DNA from 2 places in the Mesorhizobium sp. P160927 genome. Region 2 is predicted to be linked to the other one. Evidence: predicted binding sites of a transcription regulator. Region 2 holds the regulator's gene; the other holds the start of a gene.
What was found. Region 2 encodes PhoB, which activates phosphate uptake and scavenging genes when phosphate is short. Its sites were predicted from a motif close to TGTCATNNANCTGTCAT; they were not measured.
Positions count from the first base shown of each region.

Region 1: a site for PhoB is predicted at 2,174-2,190, ahead of AC3CB8_RS04150 (PhoX family protein). Genes of this name have one in related genera too.

Region 1 is NZ_JBYMDW010000001.1:803,550-810,181, reverse strand. It holds gene AC3CB8_RS04150 (PhoX family protein) at 108-2,111, opposite strand; gene AC3CB8_RS04145 (hypothetical protein) at 2,389-2,883, shown strand; gene AC3CB8_RS04140 (response regulator) at 3,016-3,678, opposite strand; gene AC3CB8_RS04135 (sensor histidine kinase) at 3,675-5,066, opposite strand; gene AC3CB8_RS04130 (hypothetical protein) at 5,236-5,577, shown strand; gene AC3CB8_RS04125 (phosphatase PAP2 family protein) at 5,586-6,290, shown strand; gene AC3CB8_RS04120 (helix-turn-helix domain-containing protein) at 6,564-6,632, shown strand, end outside.
Region 2 is NZ_JBYMDW010000001.1:244,822-251,453, forward strand. It holds gene AC3CB8_RS01205 (sugar ABC transporter permease) at 1-201, opposite strand, end outside; gene xylF (D-xylose ABC transporter substrate-binding protein) at 334-1,374, opposite strand; gene AC3CB8_RS01215 (ROK family protein) at 1,641-2,876, shown strand; gene phoB (phosphate regulon transcriptional regulator PhoB) at 2,879-3,568, opposite strand; gene phoU (phosphate signaling complex protein PhoU) at 3,588-4,295, opposite strand; gene pstB (phosphate ABC transporter ATP-binding protein PstB) at 4,321-5,124, opposite strand; gene pstA (phosphate ABC transporter permease PstA) at 5,121-5,972, opposite strand; gene pstC (phosphate ABC transporter permease subunit PstC) at 5,976-6,632, opposite strand, start outside.

The sequences.
Region 1 (6,632 bases), 560 kb from region 2:
GGCGCCACGTGTAAATTTCCAATCTTTCCCGAGGCTTGAATACGATGTCGCACAAAGGAGGGGCCCCGGATCGCCGGAGCCCCTCTCATTTTTTGTCTCGCGTGACCTCAGATGGCGATCTTGCCGCCACCCTGTTTGGTGATGGCGACCACCGCCGGCCGCACCGGCATGTCGGGCTTGAAATCGGGCCAGCGGGTTGACAGGTCCTCATAATAGGAGGGCCGGCCGAACGCTTCCCAATCCTCGCCGCCGTCACCCGGATGCTGGACGGCGACGAAGGCGGTCTGATCGTCGGGCGCAAACTGCGGGCCGCACATCTCGGCGCCGATCGGCACCCGGAAGAACAGTCTCGAGGTCGCCCGCGCCGATCCTTCCGTGTCCACCGCCCACAGGCCGTCGGTGCGGCCGGTGGCCTTCGGGCCCTGGCCGTCGGTGGCGACCCACAGGCGCCCGGCCGAATCGACCGCGCAATTGTCGGGCATGCCGAACCAGCCATTGGCGCTCGTCGCGGTGGAGAAGGTGGCGCCGACGGCCGCCACCGACGGGTCGCCGCATTTCAGCAGCACTTCCCACTTGCCCTTGGTGGCGGCGAAATCGCCATCGTCCTCGACGATTTCGATGATGTGGCCGAAGGCGTTTTCCGCGCGCGGGTTGGCGGCGTCGACCTGATCGGCCTTGCGCTTGGAATTGTTGGTCAGCATGACATAGACCTTGCCGTTGCCGGCATTGGGCTGGATGTCTTCGGGCCTGTCCATCTTGGTGGCGCCAAGCAGGTCGGCGGCGCGGCGTGTCTCGATCAGCACGTCGGCCTGGCCGGCAAAACCGTTTTCCGCCGTCAGCGGGCCGTGGCCGAACACGATCGGCATCCATTCGACCGAGCCGTCCTCCGCGAATTTTGCGACATGCAGTGTGCCGTCGTCGAGCATATCCTTGTTGGCCGCGCGGTCGCCGGCGTTGAACATGCCCTTGGTGACGAACTTGTAGACATAGTCGAAGCGCTCGTCGTCGCCGAGATAGAAGACCACGCGACCATCCTTGGCGACGATCGATTCGGCGCCCTCATGCTTGAAGCGGCCCATGGCGGTGCGCTTGCGCGGCACCGAGGCCGGGTCGTTGACATCGACCTCGACGATCCAGCCGAAGCGGTTGGGCTCGTTCGGCTCCTTGGCCAGGTTGAAGCGGTCATAGTGCGCGCCCCATTCATAGGCGCCTTCCGGAATGCCGAGGCGCTTGTAGTTGGCGGCCTCCTTGTGGCCCTCCGGCAGCTCGCCGGAGAAGTAGCCATGGATGTTCTCCTCGGACATCACATAGGTGCCCCAGGGCGTGACCCCGCCGGCGCAATTGTTGATGGTGCCGAACACCTTGACGCCGGACGGGTCGGCATTGGTCTTCACGCGGTCATGGCCGGCGACCGGGCCCGACAACGCCATTTCGGTGTTGGCGGTGATGCGGCGGTTGAGCTTGCCGTCGCGAATCACCCGCCATTTGCCGCCCTCCTTGCGGATCTCGACGATGGTGCCGCCATGGGCGGCCATCTCGACATCGACCTGCTCCTTCGAGAGCGGCGCCACCTCGGCCGACTTCTTGCCGTCCTTCTCGACGATCTTGACGATGCCCGGGAACATCAGATGCGGGTTGGTGTATTCGTGGTTGACCACCAGCAGGCCATGTTCGGCCGAGCCGTCGAGCGGAATGTAACCGACATAGTCGTTGTTGTAGCCGAACTGCCTGGCCTGGGCTTGCGCCGACTGCTTCGTGGGGTCGAATTCCGGCGAATCGACAAACAGCGGATCGCCCCAGCGCAGCAAAACGTCGGCGTCGTAGCCGGGCGCGACGTGGTGCTTGTCGTCGATACCGGCCTCCAGCTCGTCGAATTTGAAGGCCGAACCTTCCGCGGCACGGGCATCGTCGGCGGCGATCATGGCCAGCGGGCTGACGGTGGCGGCGATCGCCGAAACAGCAAGCGAACCCTTGAGGAAGCCGCGGCGCGAGAATCGCGCGGCGATGATCTCGCCCATGGTGCGGTTTTGGCTAGGATTGTTGGCGGGGCCCTCGTTTTCCTCGAGCAGGCTGGTGCGGAATCGGGCGTCGGGGGATCGATGTTCGGTCATGGGAACCTCTGGCTTGGTTTTGGCTGGAGCTTGTTGCCTGTTCGACCGCTTACGGCAGGCTGATCACATTTTCGTGACATGGTATCTCCGCTGCTGCTCACTCGCGAGGGCGATTCTCCACGCGTCGCCCTGGGACTTTGGTCCGATCTTGCGCCTGCAAAGGTCCTGGGGGACAAACGCAACGGTCGGGGGTCGCTTCCGGCCACCACGTCTTTCGGCGATGTTGTTGCACTGCGACGTTGGGGTGGGCACGCCGGCTCAATCGACGGAGATCAGTATGCGTGGATCGATCACGGCCCGTTGTTGCCGTCTGGCTATCGGATCGGCGGCCGTCCTGGCGCTAACCATCGCTCCCTATGAAATAGTCTTCCATGGCTTCGTGCCTGGACTCGATGCCGCGACCGCACATGCCGACAAGGGCGGCAACGGCGGTGGCGGCGGCAATGGCGGTGGCAATGGCGGCAACGGTGGTGGGGGTAACAACGGCAACGGTGGCGGCAACAACGGCAACAGTGGCAATGGCGGAAACAGCGGCGGCGGGAATAGCGGAAAGGGTAAGAGCCAGGGCCAGGGCGACCAGAGCACAAGCCATGTCAACGCCATGACCGGCGACACGGTCGACGTGGACGGCAACAAGATTACAGTTCAGCACCCCGACGGCTTGACGGAAAAGATCGAGAACGGCCGTTTCAGCATGATGGATAAGCTCGGCCGCACGATCATCGATCGCCGTGCCACACCGGCCGATGCCAGCCGGCTCAAGGCGCTTTGAATTTCGGCCCCATGAATTGCGGCCCCATGAATTTCGGCCTTGTGAAGTTGGTCGACAGGCAACGACCAGTTTCACACGTCACCTCCGCCGCCCCCGGCGGAGGTGACCTCGTTTCGCGGCGTTCCGCGATGGCTACGAACGGTCCCTGTCGCGGTCGCGAAACTCGCGCATGATGAGGGCCGCTTCAGTACGGTTTCGCACGTTGAGTTTCGACAGCACCCCCGTCATGTGATGCTTGACGGTCTTCTCCTGCAGCTCCAGGCGCAAGGCGATTTCCTTGTTGCTCAGTCCCTCCGCCACCAGCCGCAGTATTTCGGTCTGCCGGCCGGTGAGCTGCCGCAGCCGGTCCGCGACCCCGTTGGCGGGCTGCAGGGACTGCACATCGGAAAGCAGCCGGGCTGACAGCATCGGCGAAAGATAGCTTTCGCCGGTTGCCACGTTGCGCAGGATATCGGCAAGCGCGCGCGATCCGACACCTTTGAGGACATAGCCGAGCACCCCGGCGTTCAAGGCCTTGGTCACATCGGCATTCGCCTCCGAAACGGTCAGCATGACGATCTTTTGGGCGGGATGGTCGGCAAGGATGCTGGCAACCGCGGCCAGGCCGCCGCCCGGCATGGAAATGTCGATGAGCAATATGTCGGGCTGCATGGTCGAGGCGATGCGCTCCGCGTCCTGCGCGGTCGCACCTTCGCCGACCATCTCGAAGCCGCCGATCTCCGACAGGCTGCGCGTCACGCCTTCGCGGAACAGCGGATGATCGTCGACAATGGCAATGCGGATGGCGCCGATCATGCTTGCTCCTCGACCGAAAGACGGATCACCAGCTTCGTGCCTTTCGGCCCTGTCAGTGTTTCGAATTGGCCGCCAATGCTTTCAACCCGCTCCCTGAGACCGGCAAGGCCCAACCCCTCTGCCCGCGCCAGATCGAAGCCCGGTCCGCCGTCCGATACTTCAACGAAAAACCGACCATTTTTCATGCCTGCACGCACCGCCTGATCCTTGCCCCGTCCGTGGCGGTAGGCATTGTTCAGCCCCTCCTGCACGAAGCGATAAATGCTGATCTTCTCAGAAGCGCCAGGCTCCGGCAAATGTTTCGGCATCGTAAGCGTCACCGATGTGCCCGTCCGGCGCTCATGCTCCTCGACGGCCAGCCGCAGAACGTCCGCCGCCGCCGCCGTTTCTATCTGCGGCAGGACCAGACCGGTGCAGATGCCGCGTATTTCGCGCATCGCATCCTCCAGCGTCTTGCGGATCATGGCGACCTCGGTCGAGCGGCCTTCGCTGCCATGGCCGTCGCCGGTAAACACCGGACTGTCCATGCGCAGCGCGGCCAGCGCCACGAGCTGGGCAGGGCCGTCATGCAGATCGGCGCCGATCCGGCGCAGATATCTTTCGTTGAGCGCCGTGGCGCGGCGGGACGCCCGCTGCACACGATGCCGCAAGGCGCTGTTCTGCGTCACCAGGCCCTGCAGCTCCGCCACCTGGCGGCGCAGCGCCCCGCGCTGGTCGTCGATAATGCGGCTGCCGCGCAGGACAATTCCCGACAGAAGCAGGAATGCCGTCAAGGTGGTGCCTGCCACGACCAGCCAGCTCGACAGCAGGGCGGAAGCAAGGGTCGCCTTGAAATCGCTAGCGACCTCGTAGAATTCGGTGACGGCGACCACTTCGCCGGACCAGGGCTCGCGCACTGGATTGTAGATCTCGAGCAACGGCACACCCGCGGCCCGCTCCTTGTCTTCGTTCTCGTCGAACGTATCGAACTGGGCAACGACGCTGCCCTGGAAGGCAGAACGCAGATTGTCGTTCAGGTCGAAGCGGCGGCCGGTCAAAACCGGGTCCTTCGAATAGAGGATCGTGCCGTCGCGGCGCCAGAGCCTGAAGGACGCCAGGCGTTTGCCGAGCGCGCCCTGGCCGAGCGTCTCGTCGAGGGCCTGCTTGACGGATGCGCTGAGCTCCTCGCTCTTGCGCAGGTCGGGCAGCAGCGGCGCGATCACGCTGTCTACATAGAGCGCCGTCGTGGCGGCCGAATTGCGAATGACGCCGTCCCGGATCTGCGTCGTCACCCAGGTCCCGACGATCACCATGACGACCAGGAGCCCAAAACCGCCGGCAACGACGAATTGCAGAGCAAGGGAAAGCTCGCTCCAGCGCCGCGCCAAGTTCTGAAAAATACGAATCATGAACCCCTTGCCGCCCTTCTATCGACAGGCTGGGCGATTGCGGCACATTGAGCTTCAGCCTCGCGGTTGCCAAGACCCTCGTTTGAACGACGTCGCTTGACGTACCGGCACGCTTCGGAAACAAGGTCGGCGCTATCAGGCGAAAGCCGCTTCGAAGGGGGACGGGACGTTGAGTTTTTCGGGACTTCTGCAGCTCGGCTTTTCGACGGTGATCTTCCTCCTGGCGGCTACCGCCGCCAAGCAATGGGGACTGGCGCCCAGCCTGGGCAAGATCCTGCTGACGCTGGCGCTCTATTCGCTGGGCAATCTGATCATGCTGCGGCTGATCCGCGAATTCGGCATGTCGGTATCGTTCAGCCTTTCGGCGGTGATCCAGCTGGTTTCGGTCAACGTCGTTGCGCTGGTGTTCTTCGGCGAGCGCGTCAACGCGCTGCAGGCGGCCGGCATCGCGCTGGCGATCGCCGCAGTCGCGCTGATCACGCTTGGACCGTATCTGCAAGGGCGGATGTAACGGTGCCGATGAAGAACGTCGCGAAGGCTCTGCTCAACCGGGTGGAATTCCCGGTGCTGCTGGCCGGCCTGGTCATCGCCGGTGGGCTGTGGGGGTTCGAGGAATTGATGGAGGTGGCACGGGCCACCACGCCGCACGCCTTCGATACCGAAATCCTCCTTGCATTCCGCCGGGCCGGTCAACCGGCGATCCCGATCGGTCCGCCATGGCTGGAAGGCGCGATGCGCGATATCACCAGTCTCGGCAGCTCCAGTGTTCTGGTGCTGATCACGGCGGCGACGATCATCTATCTGCTGTTGATTCGCCGCCCGGCGACGGCGCTTCTCATGTTCGTTGCCGTGGCGGGCGGCCAGGTGCTGTCGAGCCTGCTGAAAGTCGGCGTCGACCGGCCACGCCCGGAACTGGTTTCGCATCTCGTCGACGAGATGTCGCTTTCCTTCCCGAGCGGCCATGCCATGCTGTCGGCGGTGACCTACCTCACGCTCGGTTCGCTGGCGGCGCGCTTCCTGCCGGGCCGGACGACCAAGGTCTACGTGCTGTTCCTGGCGGTGCTGACGACAGTGCTGGTCGGCGTCAGCCGCATCTATCTCGGCGTCCACTGGCCGTCGGATGTGCTGGCGGGCTGGTGTGCCGGCTTCGCCTGGGCGATGCTATGCTGGTTGGTGGCGAGGCTTCTGCAACGGCGTAGGGCGGTGAGCGAGGAGCCTGACTGAGTCAGATCAACCTGTTGATGAGGTGGCCTCCGCAGCCTGTCAGCGACAAAACCGTCGACAGCAAGCCTGCCGATATCACCAAGGTCTTGAAAACGTTCACCCGCGTACCCCCCGCCTCTGTTGCACCACCCTACCCGAAATCCTTGGTGAGTATCGAAGAAAATGGATATTAGCCGGCAGTGGTTACGTCTAAAACTTCATTAATGAAGCTTGAAACATGATAATAATGGTATTATACGTTATGTCAGCAGGCTCAGACGGGGATTCCGGCCGATGATCACTGCCGCGCAGATGCGCGCCGCAAGGGCGCTGGCCGGCATCGACCAGAGGACGCTCGCCGAG
Region 2 (6,632 bases):
CGTGCGGCTGTCGAAATCGAGCGGATCGACGCCAAGACGCAGGCTCGAAATCACATGCAGCGCGACCCAGATCAACAGCAGCGCGCCGATCATGCCAAGCATACGGGTATCGATCTCGGTCGCCTTGAGGAACCGGGCGACCGCGCCGAGTTCCGACGCACGCGCCGTATCGGCCCGCGAGGTTGAGGTCGTGTCGGTCATGATGTCCTCCCAGCGGCTTGCCGTCTGACGCGGAGCCGGACCAGAGCCCAGAAGTTAGCGAAACACAAATCTCGTTGAGAAAACGCCGCGACTCATGAGCCGCGGCGCTTCCGACTTTTCAGGCGATCAAGCTTAGTTGCAGGCCGCGACGCTGCCGGCGGCGACACCCGTGCAGACTTCGTCCTTCTTGATCCAGCCGGCGTCGAAAACGAGGTTGAGATTGTCCTTGGTGATGGCCACCGGGGTCAGGAACAGCGACTTGACGGTGTTGCCGCCAGGCGTCGTGAAGTCCTTCACGCCGGCGATGTCGGTCATCTTCTTGCCGTCGGCGAGTTGCGAGGCGATCTCGGCGGCGTTCTTGCCGAGTTCGCGCGCGTCCTTCCACACCGACACGGTCTGGGTGCCGAGCGCGATGCGGTTGAGCGCGGCGTGGTCGCCGTCCTGGCCAGAGACCGGCACGGTGCCGGCGAGCCCCTGCGCCGTCAGCGCCGCGACCACGCCGCCGGCGGTGCCGTCATTGGCGGCGACCACAGCGTCGACCTTGTTGTCGTTGGCGGTGAGGAACTGTTCCATGTTCTTCTGGGCGTTGGCGGGTAGCCAGCCGTCCGTATAGGCTTCGCCGACATTCTTGATCTTGCCGCTGTCCATGGCTGCCTTCAGCACTTCCATCGAGCCCGAGAACAGGAAGTCGGCATTCGGATCGGCGCCCGAGCCCTTGATGAAGACGTAATTGCCCTCAGGCTTCGCCTTGAACACTTCGCGGGCCTGCATGCGGCCGACTTCCTTGTTGTCGAAGGTCAGGTAGAAGACGTCCTTGTTCTCGATCAGGCGGTCATAGCCGACGACCGGAATGCCCTCGTCGAGCGCTTTCTGTACCGCCGGGCCGATGGCCGACGCGTCCTGCGCCAGGATGATCAGCGAACTGGCGCCCTGCGAAATCAGGCTCTCGACATCGGTCAGCTGTTTGCCGGGATTGGACTGCGCATCGGCGGAAATGTACTTGTCGCCCGCGGCCTCGATGGCCTTCTTCATGGCCGCCTCGTCGGTCTTCCAGCGCTCTTCCTGGAAGTTCGACCACGACACGCCGATCACTTTGTCCTTCGCCTGAGCGACCGACGCGAGCGTAAGCGACATGGCGACACCCGCCAGAATGGCGACTGTGAATCTCTTCATGATATCCTCCCTGCGCCCGCGTGTGGCGCGACCAAACTGGCCCCAAAGGCCGGCACGAAGGCCCTATTTTTTCGAGCCTCGAAAAAACACTGGTCCATCGCCGGAACCCTGTCAACATCGATTATGACGGATTTTGAGGTGCCGGAAGCCTTTTTTCGAGCCTCGCAATAAATAAATGACAGCCCCAGCCGCTTCTGCCAGTATTCGACCTGTTGCCGAGGGTGTTCGAGGAGGCGTCAAGAACCGCGGCGACGGGGAGGGAAATCATGTCGGTCGGAATCCGCCACGACGATCTGCGCCGGCGCAATCGCGCAATGGTGATTGGGGCCGTGCGCCGGGGTGGCCAGCCCTCGCGCACCGAGATCGCCGCCACCACCGCCCTCAGCCACTCGACTATATCGGCCATATCAGCCGACCTGATCGGCGAAGGTATCCTGAGCGAAGGCAAGCCGAACGAGGCCGGCTCACTGAAACGCGGCCGGCCGCAGGTTGGCCTTGGCCTCAACCCCGAGGCCGCGGCGGTCATGACCGTGGTGCTGTCGCTGAATTTCCTCTCCGTCGCCGTCATCGACTACGCCGGCCAGGTGATATCGGAGGAGCAGCGCCGGCTGGACACGCTGACCATGTCGCGCGAGGCGCTGATCGGCGAATGCGTGGCCATCGTCCGGCGCCGCCTCGAGGATCCCGACCTCGACGTCGCCAGCATCGCCCGCATCGCGCTGGCGATCCAGGGCATCACCGACACCGAGGCGCGCGCCATGCTGTGGTCGCCGATCACGCCCCAGACGGACATTGCCTTCGCCGATATACTCGAAGCCGAATTCGGCATCCCCGCCACCATGGAGAACGACTGCAACATGATGGCGGTGGCGCTGCGCTGGCGCGACCCCGAGCGCTACCGCGACGACTTCATCGCCATCCTGCTCTCGCACGGCATCGGCATGGGCCTGGTGCTGAAGGGCGAGCTGTTCACAGGCACCCATTCCTCGGGCGGCGAGTTCGGCCACATGATCCATCGCCCGGGCGGCGCGCTCTGCCGCTGCGGGCGGCGCGGCTGCGTCGAGGCCTATGCCGGCAACTATGCCATCTGGCGCAATGCAGGACAGATGGGTGAGGACGCCAAACCGGTCGACGTCAGCGACGCCGACATGCGTGCATTGGCGGCCACGGCGCGCGAAAGAGACGGACCGGAACGCGAGGCCTATCGCAAGGCCGGGGAGGCGCTGGGCTATGGGCTTGGCAGCCTGTTCGCGCTGATCGATCCGGCGCCCGTTGCGATGGTCGGCGTCAGCGCCGCCGCCTTCGATCTGATCGAGCCGGCCTTGCGCGAGGCCATCGCCCAGACCGCCGGCGGCCAGCATTCGACGTCGATTTCCTTCGATACAGAGCCGAACGAATTGCCGCTGATCCGCGAGGGCTGCGCCATGCGCGCGCTCACCTTCGTCGACCAGGAGATCTTCGCGCCGGGCATGCAGGTGAGATCCGGCAAGAACGTGGCCTGATCTCAATCCTCGCGGATCGCGTAGCCTGCGCCACGGATGGTGCGTATCACATCGGGCATGCGGCCATTGTTTACCGCCTTGCGCAGGCGGCCGACATGCACATCCACGGTGCGCTCGTCGATGTAGATCGTCTCGCCCCAGACATTGTCGAGCAACTGGCTGCGCGAGAATACGCGGCCGGGATGGCGCATCATGAACTCGAGCAGGCGGAACTCGGTCGGTCCGAGCCGGATCTCGCTCTTCTTGCGATAGACCCGGTGCGATTCGCGGTCGAGCACGATGTCGCCGACCTTGAGCACGCTGGACAACACTTCCGGCTTGGCGCGGCGCAGCAGCGCCTTGACCCGGGCCATGAATTCCGGCGTCGAGAACGGTTTGACCAGATAGTCGTCGGCGCCGGTCGAGAGGCCGCGCACGCGGTCGCTCTCCTCGCCGCGCGCCGTCAGCATGATGATCGGCAACCGCTCCGTCTCGGGCCGCATACGCAGGCGCCGACAGAGTTCGATGCCGGAAACCGCCGGCACCATCCAGTCGAGCACCAGGAGGTCGGGCACGTTTTCCTGGAGGCGGATCTCGGCTTCGTCGCCGCGTGTCACCACCTCGACCTGGTAACCCTCGGACTCCAGATTGTAGCGGAGGAGCACGCCCAGCGGCTCCTCGTCCTCCACCACCATGATGCGTGGCGCGATCATCGATTGATCATCCCTGCCGTCAAGCCGCCGGCACCGACATCGCCGTCTCGTCCTGCTTCGGACGGTTGGCGGGCAGTTGCGTGCCGGTCAGCACATAATACGCATTCTCGGCAATGTTGGTCACATGGTCGCCGATGCGTTCGAGATTCTTGGCGCAGAACAAAAGATGCGTGCAAGCAGTGATGTTGCGGGGATCCTCCATCATGTAGGTCAGGAGTTCGCGGAAGACCGAAGTGTATTTGACATCGATGCGTTCGTCGTCATTCCTGAGCTTGGCGAGGGCGGCGGCATCGCCGGCCGCATATTCCTCGACCACGCCCTGCACCTGGATCAGCACCAGCTGCGCCATGGAGTCTATGGAATGCGACAGGTCGCGCGGCGTGGCGGTGAGGCCGACGGAGCCGACGCGCTTGGCGATGTTCTTGGCAAGGTCGCCGATGCGTTCGAGATCGCCCGCCATGCGGATCGAGCCGACCACATGACGCAGATCGTCGGCCATCGGCTGGCGCTTGGCGATCAGGGTGATGGCGCGATCATCGAGTTCGCGCTGGCGCGCGTCCATGATGGCGTCGTCGGAGACGACGCGCTGTGCCAGCGCGTTGTCGGAATTCAGCAGCGCCTTGGTGGCGCCGCCGACCATAATGCCGGCGAGATCGCCCATGTCGCTGATCAGCCTGCTGATCTGTCCGAGATCCTCGTCGAAGGCTGCGACTGTGTGTTCGGCCATGATCCTGGTCCTCGTATGCGTGAGATCAGCCGAAGCGGCCGGTGATATAATCCTGCGTGCGCTTCTCGCGAGGCGACGTGAAGATCTTCTCGGTCTTGTCGAATTCGACCAGCTCGCCCAGATACATGAAAGCCGTCTGCTTCGAGACGCGCGCGGCCTGCTGCATGTTGTGGGTGACGATGACGATTGTGTAGTCGGCTTGCAACTCGTCGATCAATTCCTCGATCTTCGCGGTCGACAATGGGTCGAGCGCCGACGCCGGCTCATCGAGCAGGATGACCTCCGGCTTCACCGCCACCGTGCGGGCGATGCAAAGCCGCTGCTGCTGGCCGCCGGACAGGCTGAGGCCGCTGGCATTGAGCTTGTCCTTGACCTCGTTCCAGAGCGCGGCGCGTTTCAACGCCTGCTCGACACGGCCGTCCATCTCGGCCTTGCCGATCTTCTCATAGAGCCGGACGCCGAAGGCGATGTTCTCATAGATCGACATCGGGAACGGCGTCGGCTTCTGGAACACCATGCCGATCTTGGTGCGCAACAGGTTGAGGTCCTGCGAGCGGTCGAGAACGTTCTGGCCGTCGAGCAGCACCTGACCCTCGGCGGTCTGCTTGGGGTAGAGCTCGTAGATGCGGTTGAAGACGCGCAGCAGCGTCGACTTTCCGCAACCCGACGGTCCGATGAAGGCAGTCACGCTGCGCTCGGGCAGCGACAAGGTGATGTCCTTCAGCGCCTTCGACTGGCCGTAGTAGAAATTGAGGTTCTTGACCTCGATCTTCGCCTTGGCGGCTGCCTCGGCGGCAATCGTCATGTCTGGAGACAACATCTGGCTCATTTGTCCTCTCTGCGTCCGGTCAGGCTGCGCGCGAAGATGCTGAGCGCGAGAACCGTCAATGTGATTATGAGTGCGCCGGTCCAGGCCAGTTGCTGCCATTCCTCGTAGGGGCTGAGAGCGAACTGGAAAATGGTGACCGGCAGGCTGGCCATCGGCGCGTTGAGGTTGCTCGACCAGAACTGGTTGTTCAGCGCCGTGAAAAGAAGTGGCGCGGTCTCGCCGGAGATGCGGGCGATCGACAGCAATATGCCGGTGACGATGCCGGACAGTGCCGCGCGGTAAGCGACCGACTTGATGACCACCCAGCGCGGCGCGCCGATCGCGGTGCCGGCTTCGCGCAAGGCGTTCGGCACCAGGTTGAGCATGTCCTCGGTGGTGCGCACGACCACGGGGATGACCAGGATGGCCAGCGCGACGGCGCCGGCGATGGCCGAGAAATGCCCCATCGGCCGCACCATCAATTCGTAGACGAAAAGGCCGATGATGATCGACGGCGCTGACAGCAGGATGTCGTTGATGAACCGCACCACGGTGGTGAGCTTGGAGAAACGGCCATATTCGGCCATGTAGGTGCCGGCGAGGACACCGATCGGCGTGCCGACGATGACGGCGATGACGGTCATCACCACGCTGCCATAGATGGCGTTGAGCAGGCCGCCCGCATCGCCGGGGGGCGGCGTCATCCGCGTGAAGACGTCAAGGGACAGCCCGGCGGCGCCTTTGTAGACCAGCGCGCCGAGGATCAGTGCCAGCCAGGCAAGCCCGATGCCCGCGGCGACGACGCACAGCGTCATCATCACCGAGTTTCTGGTCTTGCGGCGGCTGTGAAGCGACGAGGCTGTCGACATCGGTCAGGCTCCGGTGCGGGCGTCGATGCGCATCAGCATGTAGCGTGCGATGGCAAGGATGAGGAAGGTGATGACGAACAGGATCAGGCCGAGCGCCACCAGCGAGGACGTGTAGAGATCGCCGACGGCTTCGGTGAATTCATTGGCGATGGTCGCGGAGATTGTCGTTGCCGGCGCGAACAGCGAGGTAGAGATGCGATGCGCGTTTCCGATGACGAAGGTTACCGCCATGGTTTCGCCAAGCGCGCGGCCGAGGCCGAGCATGACGCCGCCCATGATGCCGATGCGGGTGTAGGGGATGACGACGCGGCGCGTCACTTCCCAGGTCGTGCAGCCAATGCCGTAGGCGGACTCCTTCAGCACCGGCGGCACCGTGTCGAACACGTCCTTGGTGATCGAGGTGATGAAGGGCAGCACCATGATGGCGAGGATCAGCGACGAGGTCAGCAGGCCGATGCCGTAGGGCGGGCCGGCAAACAGACTGCTAAGGCCGGGAATGCCATGGAACACGCTGATGATGAATGGTTGCACTGTCGTCTGCAGGAACGGTGCCAACACGAACAGGCCCCAGATGCCGTAGATGATCGAAGGGATGCCGGCGAGCAGTTCCACCGCCATGCCGATCGGGCGCCGGAGCGGACGCGGGCAAAGCTCGGTGAG